DNA from 3 places in the Nonomuraea sp. CA-218870 genome. Region 3 is predicted to be linked to each of the others. Evidence: predicted binding sites of a transcription regulator. Region 3 holds the regulator's gene; each other region holds the start of a gene.
What was found. Region 3 encodes HrcA, which represses chaperone genes, less so after heat shock. Its sites were predicted from a motif close to TTGGCACTCTCNNNNNGAGAGTGCCAA; they were not measured.
Positions count from the first base shown of each region.

Region 1: a site for HrcA is predicted at 4,781-4,807, ahead of groES (co-chaperone GroES). Genes of this name have one in related genera too.
Region 2: a site for HrcA is predicted at 3,423-3,449, ahead of groL (chaperonin GroEL). Genes of this name have one in related genera too.

Region 1 covers NZ_JBNJMN010000001.1:1,489,839-1,495,952, reverse strand. Annotated here, with positions in the region: gene guaB (IMP dehydrogenase) at 1-852, opposite strand, end outside; gene ACQEUU_RS07665 (DUF5319 family protein) at 1,217-1,594, shown strand; gene ACQEUU_RS07660 (hypothetical protein) at 1,555-1,710, opposite strand; gene ACQEUU_RS07655 (sigma-70 family RNA polymerase sigma factor) at 1,707-2,342, opposite strand; gene groL (chaperonin GroEL) at 2,688-4,307, opposite strand; gene groES (co-chaperone GroES) at 4,381-4,692, opposite strand; gene ACQEUU_RS07640 (class I SAM-dependent methyltransferase) at 4,973-6,114, shown strand, end outside.
Region 2 covers NZ_JBNJMN010000002.1:29,393-35,506, forward strand. Annotated here, with positions in the region: gene ACQEUU_RS28770 (alpha,alpha-trehalose-phosphate synthase (UDP-forming)) at 1-429, opposite strand, end outside; gene ACQEUU_RS28775 (RNA polymerase sigma factor) at 461-1,015, shown strand; SAM riboswitch class I at 1,101-1,242, shown strand; gene thrC (threonine synthase) at 1,256-2,488, shown strand; gene ACQEUU_RS28785 (MoaD/ThiS family protein) at 2,513-2,788, shown strand; gene ACQEUU_RS28790 (cold-shock protein) at 3,041-3,241, shown strand; gene groL (chaperonin GroEL) at 3,558-5,186, shown strand; gene ACQEUU_RS28800 (GNAT family N-acetyltransferase) at 5,392-5,817, opposite strand; gene ACQEUU_RS28805 (YbhB/YbcL family Raf kinase inhibitor-like protein) at 5,877-6,114, opposite strand, start outside.
Region 3 covers NZ_JBNJMN010000001.1:2,618,505-2,624,618, forward strand. Annotated here, with positions in the region: gene hemW (radical SAM family heme chaperone HemW) at 1-1,184, shown strand, start outside; gene ACQEUU_RS12825 (DUF4870 domain-containing protein) at 1,177-1,935, opposite strand; gene ACQEUU_RS12830 (DUF3097 domain-containing protein) at 1,949-2,758, opposite strand; gene ACQEUU_RS12835 (hypothetical protein) at 2,777-3,367, opposite strand; gene hrcA (heat-inducible transcriptional repressor HrcA) at 4,138-5,157, shown strand; gene dnaJ (molecular chaperone DnaJ) at 5,169-6,114, shown strand, end outside.

The sequences.
Region 1 (6,114 bases), 1.1 Mb from region 3:
CATCTGGGCGCCGGCCCTGGTCGCGATGTTGCCGCCGATCACGTCGACCTTGGCGTTGGCCTTGATCATGCCGATCATGTCGGCCAGGCCCTTGGAGTGACCGTGGGCCACGTCCACCACGACGACGTCGACCCCGGCCTCGATCAGCGCCCTGGCGCGGCTCTCGGCGTCGCCGCCGACGCCCACGGCGGCCCCGACGACCAGCCGTCCGTCGGCGTCCTTGGTGGCCAGGGGGTACTGCTCGCTCTTGGTGAAGTCCTTGACCGTGATGAGGCCGCGCAGCCTGCCGCCGGAGTCGACGAGGGGCAGCTTCTCGATCTTGTTACGCCGCAGCAGGGAGAACGCGTCGTCACGCGACACCCCGACCGGGGCGGTGACCAGCGGCATCTTCGTCATGACCTCGCGTACGAGACGCGTGTGGTCGGTCTCGAAGCGCATGTCGCGGTTGGTCACGATGCCGACGAGGATGCCCGACGCGTCGGTGACCGGCACGCCGGAGATGCGGTAGGTCGCGCACAACCGCTCGACGTCGGCCAGCGTGTCGTCCGGGCTGCACGTCACCGGGTTGGTGACCATGCCGGCCTCGGACCGTTTGACCAGGTCGGCCTGCTGGGCCTGCTCCTCGATCGACAGGTTGCGGTGCAGGATGCCGATCCCGCCCTGGCGCGCCATGGCCACCGCCATGCGGGCCTCGGTCACGGTGTCCATGGCGGCGGAGACCAGCGGGATGTTGAGCGTGATGCGGCGCGACAGGCGGGTCCTGGTCTCGGCCTCGCCCGGCTGGAGGTCCGAATATGCCGGCACCAGCAGCACGTCGTCGAATGTCAGACCCGTCTCCGTGAACTTGGACATGCCGCGGCCCCTCCCCTGCCTCGTCTGATGACGTCAAGTCTAGAGGGTGAACCCAAAACACATGGATGCCGGGAGGACGACGACCCCCACGGGTTCATCGTGGTCCCGGCATCGCAGAAGTGCCTGGAGGGCGGATCGGCGGATGCCTCCGCCCACCCTCCGGGCCACCGGCACTCCGGCCGGGGAGCGCCGCGCCACCGAACCCCCCTCCGCGTCCTGCTGGCCGGCGCCGCCCCGGCCTCGCGTGGAGTGCCGACGCTCCGTCAAGAACGACGGCGCGCTCGGCTCCATCCGGACGCCCGCCCGGCGCGGATGGCTCGGTCAATGACCACCGAAGCCGCCGCCTCGGTCATATGGTGGGAAGGTGCCGGAAGACGTCCCCCGCGACCCGTTCGCGGATGACCCCGACGACCCGTCCTCCGCGATGGGCCGGCTCGACGACGCCGAGCCGCTGACCGCTGCCGAACGCGACGAGGCGATCACCGACCTGGCCGACGTGGAGGTCTTCCGCTCCCTGCTGGAGCCGCAGGGGGTGCTGGGGCTCGTGCTCGACTGCCCGGAGTGCGGCGAGCAGCACTTCTTCGACTGGGACCTGTTGCGCGGCAACCTGCGCCAGATGATCGAGCAGGGCCGGCCGCAGGTGCACGAGCCCGCGTTCCATCCGGACCCGGCCGACTACGTCACCTGGGAGTACGCCAGAGGCTACGTCGACGGTGTCATCGACACCGAGGAGCGCCGCTGATCGAGGACCTCACCGACCAGGACGGCGAGCACCCGGGCGGCCGGGTCGGCGCTGTCGGGCAGCTCTCCGGCGGCGAGCGCGTCAAGCAGCGCGTCGCTCTCTTCCTCTGGCGTCAAGCGGACTCCAGCTCGGCCATCTGCCTCAGCCTGGCGAGCGCCCGGTGCTGGGCGACGCGTACGGCGCCTGGTGACATGCCGAGTACATTACCCGTCTCCTCGGCCGACAGCCCCGACACCACCCGCAACAGCAGCAGCTCACGCTGGTTGCGCGGCAGCCGCGCGAGCAGGCGGCGGGCGTGCTCCACCTCGATGTAGCGGACGACGGTCTCCTCCGGCCCCGGCCCGTCGTCGGGCCCGTCGGGCAGGTCCTGCGTCGGCACGGCCGAGCGCACGGAGCTGCGCAGCGCGTCGGCCACCTTGTGCGAGGCGATCCCGAACACGAACGAGGCGAACGGCCGTCCCATGTCGCGGTACCGCGGCAGCGCGGACAGGACCGCGATGCACACTTCCTGAGCCACGTCGTCGGCGATGTGATATTGCCCTGACACCCTGCCCAGCCTGGCGCGGCAATAGCGCACCACCATCGGACGCAACTCGCCGAGCAAGGATTCGATCGCGGTGCGATCGCCTTGCACGGCGAGGCTCGTCAGTTCTCTTAGGTCGGAGTCATCCGTCCGTGCCGGAAGTCTCGACGCGAGCCTTACCCCAATTTTGGCGTCGGCGACGCTTCCCTCGCTCACGATAGGCATGATGCCCGCGTTGATCCGGCCTGTCGTCATGACGAGAGGCTACGGATTGGTCACATTGACGCGACGATAACTTCGCGTAATCGACCGGCTACAGTAGGGCTGTGATGACGGCAGGATATTTCAGCAAATGACCCGGTACGCACGACATTTGTCAGAGCGAGACGCTTAGCTCCCGCCCATGGTTTACCAATTAGTCCGACATTCTCCCTCAAGATTCGCCGCCCGCTACATGACATAGCACTAACCCGTTCGAAAGAATATACGAGGAGAAAGCGCCGGAGCCGGGGTCCGAAAACGGCGACGGCCCGCACCGGAGCCGGTGCGGGCCGTGAGGAGCCGAAGGGGTCAGTGGCCGTGGCCGTGACCGTGGCCCTGGCCGGCGGCCGGAGCCTCCTCCTCGGGCTTGTCGACGACCAGCGCCTCGGTCGTCAGCAGCATGCCCGCGATCGAGGCGGCGTTCTGCACCGCCGAACGGGTCACCTTGACCGGGTCGATGACGCCCTGGCCGATCAGGTCACCGTACTCGCCGGTGGCGGCGTTGAGGCCGTGACCGGCGGACAGCTCCGTCACCTTGTGCGTGACGACGTAGCCCTCCAGGCCGGCGTTCTCGGCGATCCAGCGGGTCGGCTCGACGAGGGCGCGGCGCACGATGTTCACGCCGGTCGCCTCGTCGCCCGACAGACCGAGGTCGTCGAGCTCCTTGGAGACGTGGATCAGCGCCGAGCCGCCGCCGGAGACGATGCCCTCCTCGATGGCGGCGCGGGTCGCGGAGATCGCGTCCTCCAGGCGGTGCTTCTTCTCCTTGAGCTCCACCTCGGTGGCGGCGCCGACGCGCAGCACGCACACACCGCCGGCCAGCTTGGCCAGGCGCTCCTGGAGCTTCTCGCGGTCCCAGTCGGAGTCGGACTGCTCGATGGCGAGCTTGATCTCCTTGACGCGGTCCTCGATGGCGGCGGGGTCGCCGGCGCCGTCGACGATCGTGGTGTTGTCCTTGTCGATCACCACGCGACGGGCGGTGCCGAGCACCTCCAGGCCGACGTTCTCCAGCTTGAGGCCGATCTCCTCGCTGACGACCTGGCCGCCGGTGAGGATGGCCATGTCCTGCAGCATCGCCTTGCGGCGGTCGCCGAAGCCCGGAGCCTTGACGGCGACGGAGGTGAAGGTGCCGCGGATCTTGTTGGTGACCAGGACGGCCAGGGCCTCGCCCTCGACGTCCTCGGCGACCACGAGCAGCGGCTTCTTGGTCTGGGCGATCTGCTCCAGCAGCGGCAGGAAGTCCGCGATGGAGGAGATCTTGCCCTGGGTGAGCAGGATGTAGGCGTCCTCCAGGACGGCCTCCATGCGCTCGGTGTCGGTGACCATGTAGGCCGACAGGTAGCCCTTGTCGAACTGGAGACCCTCGGTGAACTCCAGGTCCATGCCCATGGCGTTGGACTCTTCGACGGTCAGCACGCCGTCCTTGCCGACCTTGTCGAACGCCTCGGCGATCAGCTCGCCGATCTTGGCGTCCTGGGCGGAGATCGTCGCGACGTTGGCGATCTCCTTCTTGTCCTCGACCTGCCGGGCCGAGGCGAGCAGCTTGTCGCTGACCTCCTTGGCGGCCCGGTCGATGCCGCGCTTGAGCGACAGCGGCGAGGCGCCGGCCGCGACGTTGCGCAGGCCCTCGCGGACCATGGCCTGGGCCAGGACCGTCGCGGTGGTGGTGCCGTCACCCGCGATGTCGTTGGTCTTGGTGGCCACTTCCTTGGCGAGCTGGGCGCCGAGGTTCTCGTAGCGCTCCTCCAGCTCGATCTCCCGAGCGATGGTCACGCCGTCGTTGGTGATCGTCGGTGCACCGAACTTCTTGTCGATGACGACGTTGCGGCCACGGGGGCCGAGCGTTACCTTCACGGCGTCCGCGAGGGCGTTGACGCCGCGCTCGAGCGCGCGACGGGCAGCCTCGTCGAATTCCAGGATCTTCGCCATTTTGCTGAAAGTCCTCTCCTGGCGTCGAAGGCCCCGGGTGCCTCAAGAGCGCCCGGGGCCCGACACATCCGGCTTACTTCTCGATGATCGCGAGAACGTCGCGGGCGGAGAGCACGAGGTACTCCTCGCCGCCGTACTTGACCTCGGTGCCGCCGTACTTGCTGTAGAGGACGATGTCGCCCTCGCTCACGTCGAGCGGAATCCGCTTCTCGCCGTCCTCGTCCCAGTTGCCCGGGCCCACCGCGAGGACCTTGCCCTCCTGCGGCTTCTCCTTGGCGGTGTCGGGAATGACCAGGCCGGAAGCGGTCGTCTGCTCTGCCTCAAGCGGCTGCACCACGATGCGGTCGCCGAGCGGCTTAACGGGAACCTTGGTGGCGGTCGTCACGATCGGACCTCCCCTTCAGATGTGACTGATTAGAAGAGGCGACCAGCGGGGCCTGCCGTCGCGGGTGCCAGACCTGCCTCGTCGCACGTTGGCACTCTCAAGGGGAGAGTGCCAACAGGAAACATATGCAAGAGGGGCTTGACAGTCAACACGAACGCGTCTGCTGAGAGCGATCGCGGTCAGACCTTTGACGTGGGACGCCCGAGATCCGGGACGGCCGGAGTCCCAGCCTACGGCCGCGCGGCCCCCGGCGGGCCGGCGGGCGATACGGTCGTGTGCCGTGGATCTCGACGCCTTCACCGCCCTGCTCACCCCGCGTGGCCGCGCGGCGCTCGCCGAGGCGGAGGAGCTGTCCGGCGCCGACCCCGTCGCCGCCGCCACGCGGCTGCGCAGGAGCCACGACGCCGCGCTCACCTCGGCCGCGCTCACCCAGGCCCGGCTGCGCGAGCGGGCCGTGGCCAAGTTCGGCACCGACGCCGCGCGGATGTTCTTCACCCCTCACGGCCTGGAGCAGGCCACCAGGGCCGAGGTCGCCGCCCACCGGGCGCGCCGGCTGGGCGCGGCCCCGGGGCTGCGCGTGGCCGACGCCTGCTGCGGCGTCGGAGGCGACCTGCTCGCCCTGGCCGGAGCCGGGTGCGTGGTGGACGCGGTGGACACCGACCCGCTGTCCGTCGCCGTGGCCAGGGCCAACGCCGAGGCTCTCGGGGTGTCCGACCGGGTGACCGTACGGGTGGGCGACGCGGCAGAGGTGCGGCCGGAGGCGTACGACGTGCTGTTCGCCGACCCCGCGCGGCGCACCTCCCGGGGCCGCACGTTCGACCCGATGGCCTACTCGCCGCCCTGGCCGGTGGTGCTCGACCTGCTGGGCCGGGCGCCGGTGGGCTGCGTGAAGGTCGCGCCGGGCATCCCGTACGAGTTCATCCCCGAAGGCGCGGAGGCCGAGTGGGTCTCGTACAAGGGCGAGGTGAAGGAGGCGACGCTGTGGACCGGCCGCGCGCCGGAGGCGGCGCGGCGCGCCACGCTGCTGCCGGGAGGGCACACGCTCACCGCCACCGGCGTGCGGGCCGCCACCGGGCCGGTCGGGCGGTACGTCTACGAGCCGGACGGCGCGGCCGTCAGGGCGCACCTGGTCGGCGAGGTGGCCGAACTGGTGGGCGGGTGGCTGCCCGACCCGATGATCGCCTACATCTCGGGCGACGAGCCGGTCGACACCCCGTGGGCAGCCCGTTACGAGGTGCGGCAGGTGATGCCGTTCTCACTGAAAAGGCTCAGGGCCGCGCTGAGGGAACGCGGCGTGGGCAACGCCGTCATCAAGAAACGCGGCTCCGCGGTGGATATAGAACGCCTGCGGGGAGACCTGAGATTGTCCGGCGACAGAACCGCCGTGGTCATTCTGACGCGCGTGTCCGATAAGCCCACTGT
Region 2 (6,114 bases), on a different contig from region 3:
GCCTGCCTCCTCGGCGAGCGCGAGCGCGAACGCCCCGTTGTAGTCGCGGTAGGACTCCCAGTCGCGCCGGAACCTCGTGCCGAAGTGGGGCGCGTTCGGGATGTCGTAGAGCAGGTGGTTGACGAACCAGAGCGTGGAGTTGGCCACGGAGTTGTAGGCCCGGTGGAAGGTGGACGGCGCGATGTCGAGCATGCGCAGCGCGCCCGTCTCGTAGCCCGCGTGGTCGAGCCGGCCGCCGGGGGCCTGGCGGGCGGCGCTGCGGTCGCCGTCGGACAGGGCCGCGCACACCCACAGCACGTCGCCTTCCCTGCCCACGCCGGACAGGCCGGAGACGAGGCCGCCGCCGCCGCGTCTCATGGTGAGGACGCCGTCGTCGGAGACGGTGAACGACACGGGGCCTCGGTTCGAGGCGAGCAGGACGCTGTTCATTTCCCCTCCCTCCGATCATAGGATCCCAGCTATGGCGCTAGATGAGCACACCGAGGAACTCGCCCGTGCCGCCGCCCGCGGCGACCACCGCGCGCTCGGAGAGCTCCTGCGGCGGATCGAGCCCGACGTGCTGCGGCACTGCGCCCGGATCCTGCCCTACCACCAGGACGCGGAGGAGGCGGCGCAGGACACCCTGCTCGCGGTGGCGCGCAACATCGGGCGGTTCGAGGGCCGGGCGAGGTTCAGCACCTGGCTCCACATCGTGACCGCCAACTGCGCCCGCACCACGTACCGCTCGCTCAAGCGCAGGTCGGCGGAGCAGAGCTCCGACGAGCTGCTGACGCAGAAGCCCGACGTGCGGCGGGTCAGCGTGATCGCGGGCTCGCGGCTGGACCTGCTCGACGCGATGGAGGCGCTGGAGGCCGACAAGCCGGACCTGGCGCAGGCGCTGGTGCTGCGCGACATCGTGCAGCTCGACTACAGCGAGGTGGCCGAGCAGCTCAACATCCCGCTCGGCACCGCCAAGTCGCGCATCCACCAGGCCCGCAAGTACGTGCAGGGGGTGCTGGGCGACGACTACCGGTGAGACCGTTCGTCTCGGAGTCTGAGACGGCTGTCCGGAGCACCCGGTTGATTGGGTAGAGTCCGAGTCAGCAGCAACAACTGAACATTGCTCATCCAGAGGGGTGGAGGGACCGGCCCTGCGAAGCCCCGGCAACCCTCCCGGCTTGTGACTCGCGACCTGGCGAGGCCGACCGGGACAGGGTGCCAATTCCGGTCCGCGGTCAGGGTGGCCGCGGGCGAAGATGAGGGAAGGCCTCGCTTCATGTCGCTCGACTTTGGTCCCGCAACCGCTCTCTCCTGCCGCGAATGCGGCGCCCGCTACCCGCTCGGCCCCAACTTCGCCTGCGTCGAGTGTTTCGGGCCGCTGGAGGCGGCCTACGACTTCGGCGACGTCAAGCGGTCCGACATCGAGTCGGGCCCGGCCAGCATCTGGCGCTACCGTTCCCTGCTGCCGGTGCCGGCCGACGTCGCGACCAAGCCCAACATGAACCCCGGCTGGACGCCGCTGGTCAAGGCGGGCAACCTGGGCAGGGAGCTCGGCCTCAGGTCCCTGTACGTGAAGGACGACTCGGGCAACCCCACCCACTCCTTCAAGGACCGGGTGGTGGCCATCGCCGTCGAGGCGGCCCGCAATTTCGGCTTCCACACGCTCTCCTGCTCCTCGACCGGAAACCTGGCCGGGGCCGTCACGGCCGCCGCCGCCAGGGCGGGCCTGGACGCGTGCGTGTTCATCCCCGCCGGGCTGGAGCAGGCCAAGATCGCCATGGCCCGGGTCTTCGGCGGCAGGCTCATCGGCATCGAGGGCACCTACGACGAGGTCAACCGGTTCTGCTCGGAGCTGATCGGCGATCCTCTGGGCGACAAGTGGGGGTTCGTCAACGTCAACCTGCGGCCCTACTACGCCGAGGGCTCCAAGACCCTCGCGTACGAGATCGCCGAGCAGCTCGGCTGGCGGCTGCCGGAGCAGATCGTCATCCCGATCGCGTCCGGCTCCCAGCTCACGAAGATCGACAAGGGGTTCAAGGAGCTGATCCGGCTCGGGCTGGTCGAGGACCGGCCCTACAAGGTCTTCGGGGCGCAGGCGCAGGGCTGCTCGCCGGTGTCGGCCGCCTTCAAGGCGGGCCACGACGTGGTCCAGCCGGTCAAGCCCGACACCATCGCCAAGTCGCTGGCCATCGGCAACCCCGCCGACGGCCCGTACGTGCTCGACATCGCCCGGCGCACCGGCGGGGCGGTCGAGGACGTGACGGACGCCGAGATCGTCGCGGCCATCAAGCTGCTGGCCTCGACCGAGGGCGTCTTCGCCGAGACGGCGGGCGGCGTCACGGTGGGCGTGCTGAAGAAGCTCGTCGAGACCGGGCAGCTCGACCCGGAGGCCGAGACCGTGGTGCTCAACACCGGCGACGGGCTCAAGACGCTCGACGCCGTGGCCGCCGACGCGCAGCCCACGGCCGTGATCCGGCCCTCTCTCGACGCGTTCCGCGCGACTGTCTGACAATCAGGAAAGGCGACGTACATTATGAGCGTTTCTGTGCGGATTCCCACCATTCTGCGCACGTACACCGGGGGCAGCGCCGAAGTGAGCGGGGAAGGTGCGACTCTCCGTGACGTGCTGGCCAAGCTCGACTCGGACTATCCGGGGATCGGCGCCCGTATTCTGGACGAATCGGGCAAGATTCGGCGTTTTGTCAACGTCTACGTGGGAGAAGAGGACGTCCGATTCGCCCAGGGTCTGGACACGCCGGCCCCGGAGGGCGCTCAGATCTCCATCATCCCGGCCGTCGCGGGCGGCTGACCCCGCTCGCTCGGCGGAGCATCGGTCAGGAAGGCGCCCCATGTGGGCGCCTTCCCCTTTTGCAGGGAATTTCAACATTGAACTACTCAGCCATGGGTGAAATACGTCTTTCACGGATTGACTCTGTTGCCGAACGCCGTACCACAGGTATGGTCGAGTGCGATCGTCAGAAGATATCCCCATATCTCTTGGCGATTGTGGGTCTCGCGGAGGAATGGGCGAGATCTCTGGGCCCAGTAAGAGGAGTCAGAAGTGGCGCAGGGCACCGTCAAGTGGTTCAACGCGGACAAGGGCTACGGCTTCATCGCGGTAGACGGTGGTAAGGATGTATTCGTCCATTACTCGGCAATCTTGATGGACGGCTATCGCTCTCTCGAGCAGGGACAACGAGTCGAGTTCGAGATCACGCAGGGCCAGAAGGGACCGCAGGCGGAGTCCGTCAGAGCGGTCTGAGGTGTAACTGGTACGCACCGGCAGCGCGCACGCCAGCGCAGTGCGTGTGATCTGCCACCTCACCAACAGGGATACGGCGGGCCGCCCGGGGCCCGCCGTACGGACCCCTCACGGCCAGGAGTTGACCTGGGGGAGGCAGGCGTCGGCTTGCACTCGGCAGGGTAGAGTGCTAAACAGTTCGTTGGCACTCTATGTTGACGAGTGCCAACGGGGATCGAGACGATGGGGCCTGCCGAACGGAGATGCGGGCCCACATGCCGTCGCGGGCGTCGGCTCGGTCTCACCAGGACACCCTGTATCTGGGAGGTCTCGCCTAATGGCAGCCAAGATGATCGCGTTTGACGAGGACGCCCGGCGCGGTCTCGAGCGCGGGATGAACCAGCTCGCCGACGCGGTGAAGGTCACGCTCGGCCCCAAGGGCCGCAACGTCGTGCTGGAGAAGAAGTGGGGCGCCCCCACGATCACCAACGACGGTGTCTCGATCGCCAAGGAGATCGAGCTCGAGGACCCGTGGGAGAAGATCGGCGCCGAGCTGGTCAAGGAAGTCGCCAAGAAGACGGACGACGTCGCCGGCGACGGCACCACCACCGCCACCGTGCTCGCCCAGGCGCTCGTGCGTGAGGGCCTGCGCAACGTCGCTGCCGGCGCCAACCCGATGGCCCTGAAGAAGGGCATCGAGGCCGCTGTGGAGCGCGTCAGCGAGGAGCTCTCCAAGCTGGCCAAGGACGTGGAGACCAAGGAGCAGATCGCCTCCACCGCCTCCATCTCCGCCGCCGACCCCGAGATCGGCTCGCTCATCGCCGAGGCGATGGACAAGGTCGGCAAGGAAGGCGTCATCACCGTCGAGGAGAGCAACACCTTCGGCCTGGAGCTGGAGCTCACCGAGGGCATGCGCTTCGACAAGGGCATGACGTCGATGTACTTCGTCACGGACTCCGACCGCATGGAGGCCGTGCTCGAGGACCCGTACATCCTGATCGTCAACTCGAAGATCTCGGCCAACAAGGACCTGCTGCCGCTGCTCGACAAGGTCGTGCAGTCCGGCAAGCCGCTCCTCATCATCGCCGAGGACATCGAGGGCGAGGCCCTGGCCACGCTGGTGGTCAACAAGATCCGCGGCCTGTTCCGCTCGGTGGCCGTCAAGGCCCCCGGCTTCGGCGACCGCCGCAAGGCCATGCTGGCCGACATCGCCATCCTCACCGGCGGCCAGGTCATCGCCGAGGAGGTCGGTCTCAAGCTGGAGAACGCCACCCTCGACCTGCTGGGCCGCGCCCGCAAGGTCGTGGTGACCAAGGACGAGACCACGATCGTCGACGGCGCCGGTGACGCCGACTCGATCGCCGGCCGGGTCAACGAGATCCGCGCCGAGATCGACCGCACCGACTCCGACTACGACCGCGAGAAGCTCCAGGAGCGGCTGGCCAAGCTGGCCGGCGGCGTGGCCGTCATCAAGGCCGGCGCAGCCACCGAGGTCGAGCTGAAGGAGCGCAAGCACCGCATCGAGGACGCCGTGCGCAACGCCAAGGCGGCCGTCGAGGAGGGCATCGTGCCCGGCGGTGGCGTGGCCCTGCTGCAGGCCGGCGCCAAGGCGTTCGACAAGCTGGAGCTGCCGGGCGACGAGGCCACTGGTGCGGCCATCGTGCGCAAGGCGCTGGAGGAGCCGCTCAAGCAGATCGCGGTCAACGCCGGCCTCGAGGGCGGCGTCGTGGTCGAGCGCGTCCGCAACCTCACCCCGGGTGAGGGCCTCAACGCGGCCAGCGGCGAGTACGTCAACATGTTCGAGGCGGGCATCATCGACCCGGCCAAGGTGACGCGCTCCGCGCTGCAGAACGCCGCCTCCATCGCGGCGCTGTTCCTGACCACCGAGGCCGTCATCGCCGAGAAGCCCGAGAAGGCCGCGGCCGCTCCGGCGGGCATGCCCGGCGGCGGTGACATGGACTTCTGATCGAGGGTTCTCGACCTGAGGTTCGCGAGTCGGCCCGCACCGGTGTTTCCGGTTCGGGCCGCTTCGCATTTCCGCCCGCTCCTTCACGGAGAGGTTTACCGCACCGCACCACTATCCGTATATGTCCGATAACGTTCTGATATACGGCGGTCATCAGAAAACGTTTCGGGGTTCTTCATCCCCAGGACCCAAGAGGGGACACGGCTCACCCGGAAAAGGGCTTGACCCACCGGTCCCACTCCGGCTGGGGCGCGTAGCCCGCGGCGGCCCAGGCGGGGTGGGCGAGCGCGTTGTCGCGCAGCACCATAGCGTCGGCGCGGAACGCGCCGAACCCGACGAAACGCTTCTCGGCGGCCGACAGCAGGGCCGTGGCGACGCCCTTGCGGCGGTGGGCCGGATCGACGGCCAGCCGGTAGAGGTGGGCCCGCCACCCGTCCCAGCCCGCGATCAGCGTGCCCACCAGCTCGCCGTCCAGTTCGGCCAGGAGCAGCGCCTCAGGGTCGCGTTCGACCAGTGCCAGCACCGCGGCGGCCGAGTCGCGGCGGTCGGTGCCCTCGGCGGCGTGCGACCAGAACCGCAGGACCGGTTCGACGTCCGCCGGGCCACCTGTCCGGATCGCTGGATCTGTCATACGCCGGAACCTACCAAGACGCGGCACCGCCTCCCGGGGGAGGCGGTGCGCTCGCGTGGTCAGACCCCGAAATGGGGGATGATGTGGCCGCGCGCCAGGGTGTTGGCGGTGATGTTGAAGCCCACGACGGCCGGGCTGGCGTCGGTGTCGACGCCGAGGGTGTCGACACCGAGCGCGTGCACGGTGAAGACGTAGCGGTGCGGGTCGCCGGGAGGCGGGGCCGAACCGCCGTAGTCCTTGGTGCCGTAGTCGTTGCGGGCGTGCTTGGCGCCCTGCGGCAGTCCCTTGAACTCGGGC
Region 3 (6,114 bases):
CCTCCGGCGAACTGCCCGAGAGCGCGCTGCGCGGCCTCGGCGATCGGCCGTTCGGCTTCTACGTGCACGTCCCGTTCTGCGTGACGCGCTGCGGCTACTGCGACTTCAACACCTACACCGCCGCCGAGCTCGGGCCGGGCGCCTCACACCGCGACTACGCCGACACCGCCATAGCGGAGGTACGGCTCGCGCGGCGGGTGCTCGGGGAGGCCGAGCTGCCGGTCCGGACGGTGTTCTTCGGCGGCGGCACCCCCACCCTGCTGCCCGCCCGCGACCTGGGCAGGATCCTGGCGGCCGTCGACGCCGAGTTCGGCCTCGCGGCCGGCGCCGAGGTGACGACCGAGGCCAACCCCGAGTCCGTCGACCCGCGCTCCCTCGAAGAGCTGCGCGAGCGCGGCTTCAACAGGATCAGCTTCGGCATGCAGAGCGCCCGTGAGCACGTGCTGCGGGTGCTCGACCGGCAGCACACCCCGGGCCGCGCCGGGCAGGCCGTCCTGGAGGCCAGGAAAGCCGGGTTCGCCCACGTCAACCTCGACCTGATCTACAGCACCCCGGGCGAGACCGACGACGACTGGCGCGCCTCCCTGGCCGCGGCCATCGAGGCCGAGCCCGACCACGTCTCGGCCTACTCGCTCATCGTCGAGGACGGCACCCGCCTGGCCGCCCGGATCCGGCGCGGCGAGCTGCCGATGCCCGACGACGACGTGGCCGCCGACCGCTACCTGATCGCCGACGAGATGCTGGGCGGGGCCGGGTACGGCTGGTACGAAGTGTCCAACTGGGCCACCACCGACGCCGCCCGCTGCCGCCACAACCTGCTCTACTGGACCGGCGGCGACTGGTGGGCGGTCGGCCCCGGCGCCCACAGCCACGTAGGCGGCACCCGCTGGTGGAACGTCAAGCACCCCGCCGCCTACGCCCAGCGCCTGACCGCCGGGCTGTCTCCCGCCCACGCCCGCGAGGAGCTCACCGCCGAGGACCGCGACACCGAGCGGCTCATGCTGGAGCTGAGGCTCGACTCCGGCTACCCGCTGGCCGCCGTGGCGCCGCGGGCCCGTCCGAAGGTGGCGGCGGCGCTGGCCGACGGGCTGCTGGAGCCGGAGGCGTTCAAGACCGGGCGCATGGTCCTCACGCTGCGCGGCCGGCTCCTGGCCGACGCGCTCGTCCGCGACCTGCTCACGTGATGAGGCGGATGTTGATCGGATAGCGGTAGTTCTCGCCCCGCTGCGCCGCGATGGCGGCCTGGATCTGGAAGATCAGGGCCACGATCCACACGATCGGCAGCAACAGGATGCCGATCAGGACGATCGTCAGCAGCGCGGAGACCATGTAGCCGATGAACATGGTGATCTGGAAGTTCAGCGCCTCGGCCGACTGGTCCCTGACGTACGGGGACTCGTCCCTCCTCATCAGATAGATGATCAACGGGCCGACCCAGGAGATCAGCAGGCCCAGCAGGTGGGAGAGCATGGCCATGCTGGTGTCGTCCGTGCCGGGGCGCGGGCCGTAAGCGCCGGGGACATGCTGGGGCCGCTGGTGGGGAGCGGCGTGGCCGTACGGGGGCGGCGGATAACCGGGCGACGGCTGTTGCCCGTACCCATAGCCCGGCTGAGGCCCTGGCCGGCCGTAGTCCGGCGGTGATCCGGGCTGGGACCAGGGCTGTTGCCCGTACCCGTAGCCGGGCTCGGACCCCGGCTGCTGTCCATAGCCGTAGCCGGGCTCGGACCCGGGCTGCTGTCCATAGCCGTAGCCGGGCTCGGACCCGGGCTGTTGCCCGTAGCCGTAGGGCTCGGACCCCGGCTGCTGTCCGTAGCCGGGCTGGGCTCCCGGCTGTTGACCATGACCGGGCTGCGGCCCGTACCCCTGACCCGGCCGGCCCGGGGGGAAGCGGCGGGTCGCGTCGTCGTCGGGCGGCTGGTTCGTGTCCTGGGTCATTTCGTGTCCTGGGTCATGAGGTCTCCGTAACGAAGTCGATCAGTTCTTCGACCCGGCCGAGCAGCTCCGGCTCCAGGTCGGTGTAGGTCGAGACGGCGCCCAGAATGCGCCGCCACGCCTCGGGCGGCTCCATCCGCCAGCCCAGGGCGGCGATCACACCCTCCTTCCACGGCACCCCGCGCGGCACCTGCGGCCACGCCCGGATGCCCACCGCGGAGGGCTTGACCGCCTGCCAGATGTCCACGTACGGGTGACCCACCACGAGCACGTCCGGAGACGTCACCTGGGCCGCGATGCGGCTCTCCTTGGAACCCGGCACGAGGTGGTCGACCAGGACCCCGAGCCTGCGTCCCGGCTCGGGGCCGAACTCCTCGACGATCGCGGGCAGGTCGTCGACGCCCTCCAGATATTCCACGACCACGCCTTCGACCCGCAGGTCGTGACCCCAGATCTTCTCCACCAGCGCCGCGTCGTGGACGCCTTCGACGTAGATGCGGCTCTCCCTGGCGACCCGGGCGCGCAGGCCCTCGACCGCGATCGACCCCGACGCGCTGCGCCGGAGGGCCGGCGACGCGGCGGCCCGCGGCCGCACCAGCGTCACGACCCGTCCTTCCAGCAGGAACGCGGCCGGCGCCAGCGGGAACAGCCGCCGCTTGCCGAAGCGGTCCTCCAGCGTCACCGCCTCCTTGTCACAGGCCACCACCGCGCCGCAGAACCCGCTCTCGGCGTCCTCCACGACCAGGTCGGGCTCGGCGGGCACCTGAGGGATCTTGCCCTTGCCCGGACGCCGCCAGTTTCCCGCGAGAACATCTCCGTCGTACACACCGGGGACCGTAGCAAATCACCCGACGGCCGCGAGGCGTCTGCGATGGCTCCTCCGCCGTACCAGCACCACCACTGTCACGATGATCGCGCTGAGCACGCCGATGCCGGGGATGAGCAGCAGCGCGGCCACTCCGCCGACGAGCCCGCCCGCGACCGAGAGCGCGTCCCTGCCCACGCCGAACTGCACCTCCTGACCCGCATCCTGACCTGCATCCTGACCTGCTTCGCCCTGGACGGCGCAGGTGAGCTGGTAGTCGCCCGCGGTGGGCGCGTTGACCAGCAGGATCTGCTCCCACGTCCGGCCGCCGTCGGTGACGGTCTGCCGGCCCGGCGTGTTGACCAGCCGCGCCTGGCCGGGGCCGCCGGAGATCTCGCAGGTGAACGCCGCCCGGCCCTGGGCGGCGATGTAGACGGCCGGCCGCTCCTCGGGGTCGAGCGACACCGAGACCTGCTCGCCGGCGGCGAAGGTCGTGGTCGGGGCCATGTCGGTGACCGTGTTCGCCACACCGTTGACGAACACGAACACGCCCGCCACCACGCACACGACCGCGACGCCCCAGGCGGCGGCGATCCACCACAGGCGCGGGCGCACCTCCTTCGCGTCCACGGGCGCCCCGGCCTGCCCGAACGGCGGCTGACCGTACTGCTGCGGCCCGCCGTACCCGGGACCGGCCTGCCCGTACGGGCTCCCGCCGTAAGGCCCGGCCCCGGGTGGCGCTCCGAAGGAACCCGGCTGGGGCGGGCCGCCGTACGGTCCTGACTGCGGTGGCGGGCCGTACGCTCCGGACTGGGGGTGGGGCCCGTACTGACCGGCCTGCGACTGGAATCCGTACGGCCCCGACTGAGGCTGGGGTCCGTACGCGCCGCCCTGGGGCTGGGCTCCGTACGGCCCGGTCTGGGGCTGAGGCCCGTAGGGGCCCGACTGCGGCTGCTCGTACGGGCCGGACTGAGGAGGCCCGTAAGGTCCGGAAGGCGGCGGAGATCCGAAAGGGTCGGACTGCGGAGGAGTCCCGAAGGCGCCCGGCTGGGGCTGGGGCCCGGGGGGACCGGCCTGCGACTGCGGATCGTCCGGGCCGTAATCGGGGATTGGTCCGTACGGGTTTGTGCCGGATTGGTGCTGTGGCGGTGCGTACGGGGAAGGCTCATCCTGAGAAGACTGGCCGAAAGGGGAACCCTGACCGGAGGGTGGATCGACTGGATTCTCTGGTGTTTTGTCGGTCATGTCGGCAAGTGTGAGGCTTGTCCTTGACGCACGCCAGCAGCAGCGAGGACAACCGAGTTATCGCACCCTGTGGGCGAGAGCCGTACACTTGGCACTCGGGAACACAGAGTGCTAGGCCTGGCGTTTCCCTGAAAGTCGCGGTAGGAGGTGCGCACGTGCTCGACGATCGTAAACTCGCGGTGCTACGCGCCATTGTCGAAGACTACGTGTCAACCAACGAGCCAGTGGGTTCCAAGGCGCTCGCGGAGCGTCACAATCTGAAGGTCTCACCGGCGACGGTCAGAAACGACATGGCCGCGCTGGAGGAGCAGGGCTACATCACCCAGCCCCACACCAGCGCCGGCCGTGTGCCGACGGACAAGGGCTACCGCCTGTTCGTCGACAGGCTCTCCCAGGTCAAGCCGCTGTCGGCCGCCGAACGCCGGGCCATCGAGACGTTCCTCGCCGGAGCGGTCGATCTCGACGACGTGGTCATGCGCACGGTCCGGCTGCTCGCGCAGCTCACCCGGCAGGTCGCCGTCGTGCAGTACCCGACGCTCAACCGCTCGACCGTGCGCCACGTCGAGCTGGTGCCGCTGCACGACCGCCGGGTCATGCTGGTGCTGATCACCAACATGGGCCGCGTCGAGCAGCGCGTGGTCGAGCTGCCCGAAGTGGTGGAGGACCACCGCATCGCCCACATGCGCGGGGTGCTCAACGACTGCCTCGACGGCTGCGGCCTCAGCAGTGTGCCGGAGCTGGTCGCCGACCTGCCCCAGCGGCTGCCGATCGAGGAACGGCCGGCGATGGCCACGATCCTGTCCGTCCTGCTGGAGACGCTCGTCGAACGGCACGACGAGAAGATCGTGTTCGCCGGAGCGGCCAACCTCGCCGGCGCCGACTTCAGCGTCGGCCTGCGCGACGTGCTGGAAGCGCTGGAAGAGCAGGTGGTGCTCATGCGCCTGCTCGGCGAGACTTCCTCCGACACACCTTCCGCCCTCACCGTGCGCATCGGATCGGAGAACGCCTACACAGGTTTGCGGGGCACGTCCATCGTCGCGACGGGATACGGTCAAGGCGACAATCAACTGGCCCGGCTCGGCGTGCTGGGCCCGACCAGGATGGACTACCCCGTGACGATGGGCGCCGTGCGCGCGGTGGCACGCTACGTCAGCCAGATTCTGGCTGCATCTTAAGAGGTCGATAAGTGGCAAACAGCGACTATTACGCCGCCCTCGGGGTGCGCCGTGACGCCAGTCAGGACGAGATCAAGAAGGCCTATCGCAGGCTGGCTCGTGAGCTGCACCCTGACGTGAACCCTGACCCCGCCACTCAGGAGCGGTTCAAGGAGATCACGCAGGCCTACGAGGTGCTGTCGGATCCGAACAAGCGCCAGATGTACGACCTGGGCGGCGACCCGTTCGGCGGCGCCGGGGCCGGCGCGCCGGGAGGCGGCTTCGGGGCCGGCTTCCCCTTCAGCGACATCATGGACGCGTTCTTCGGCACCGCCACGGGCGGCGCCCGCGGCCCCCGCTCGCGCGCCCGCCGAGGCCGCAACGCGACCATCAGGGTCGAGCTCGACCTGCGTGAGACCGCGTTCGGCACCACCCGCGAGCTGGCGGTCGACACGGCGGTGCTGTGCGAGGTGTGCACGGGCTCCGGCGCGGCCCCCGGCACCCACCCCGACACCTGCGACATGTGCAACGGCCGCGGCGAGATCTCCCAGGTCACCCGGTCCTTCCTGGGCCAGGTCATGACCACGCGCCCGTGCCCGCAGTGCGGCGGCTTCGGCAGCATCATCCGCCACCCGTGCCAGGAGTGCTCGGGCGACGGGCGGGTCCGCACCCGCCGCACGATCAAGGTGCGCATCCCGGCGGGCGTCGAGGACGGCACCCACATCCAGCTCGCCGGCGAGGGTGAGATCGGCCCCGGCGGCGGCCCGCCCGGCGACCTCTTCCTGGAGATCGTCGAACGGCCCCACGAGATCTACGAACGGCGCGGCGACGACCTCCACTGCACCGTCCAGATCCCGATGACGGCCGCCGCGCTCGGCACCGTGCTCACGGTCGAGACCCTCGACGGCGCCGAGGAGATCGACGTCCGGCCCGGCACACAGTCGGGGCAGGTCATCACCATGTTCCAGCGCGGCGTGC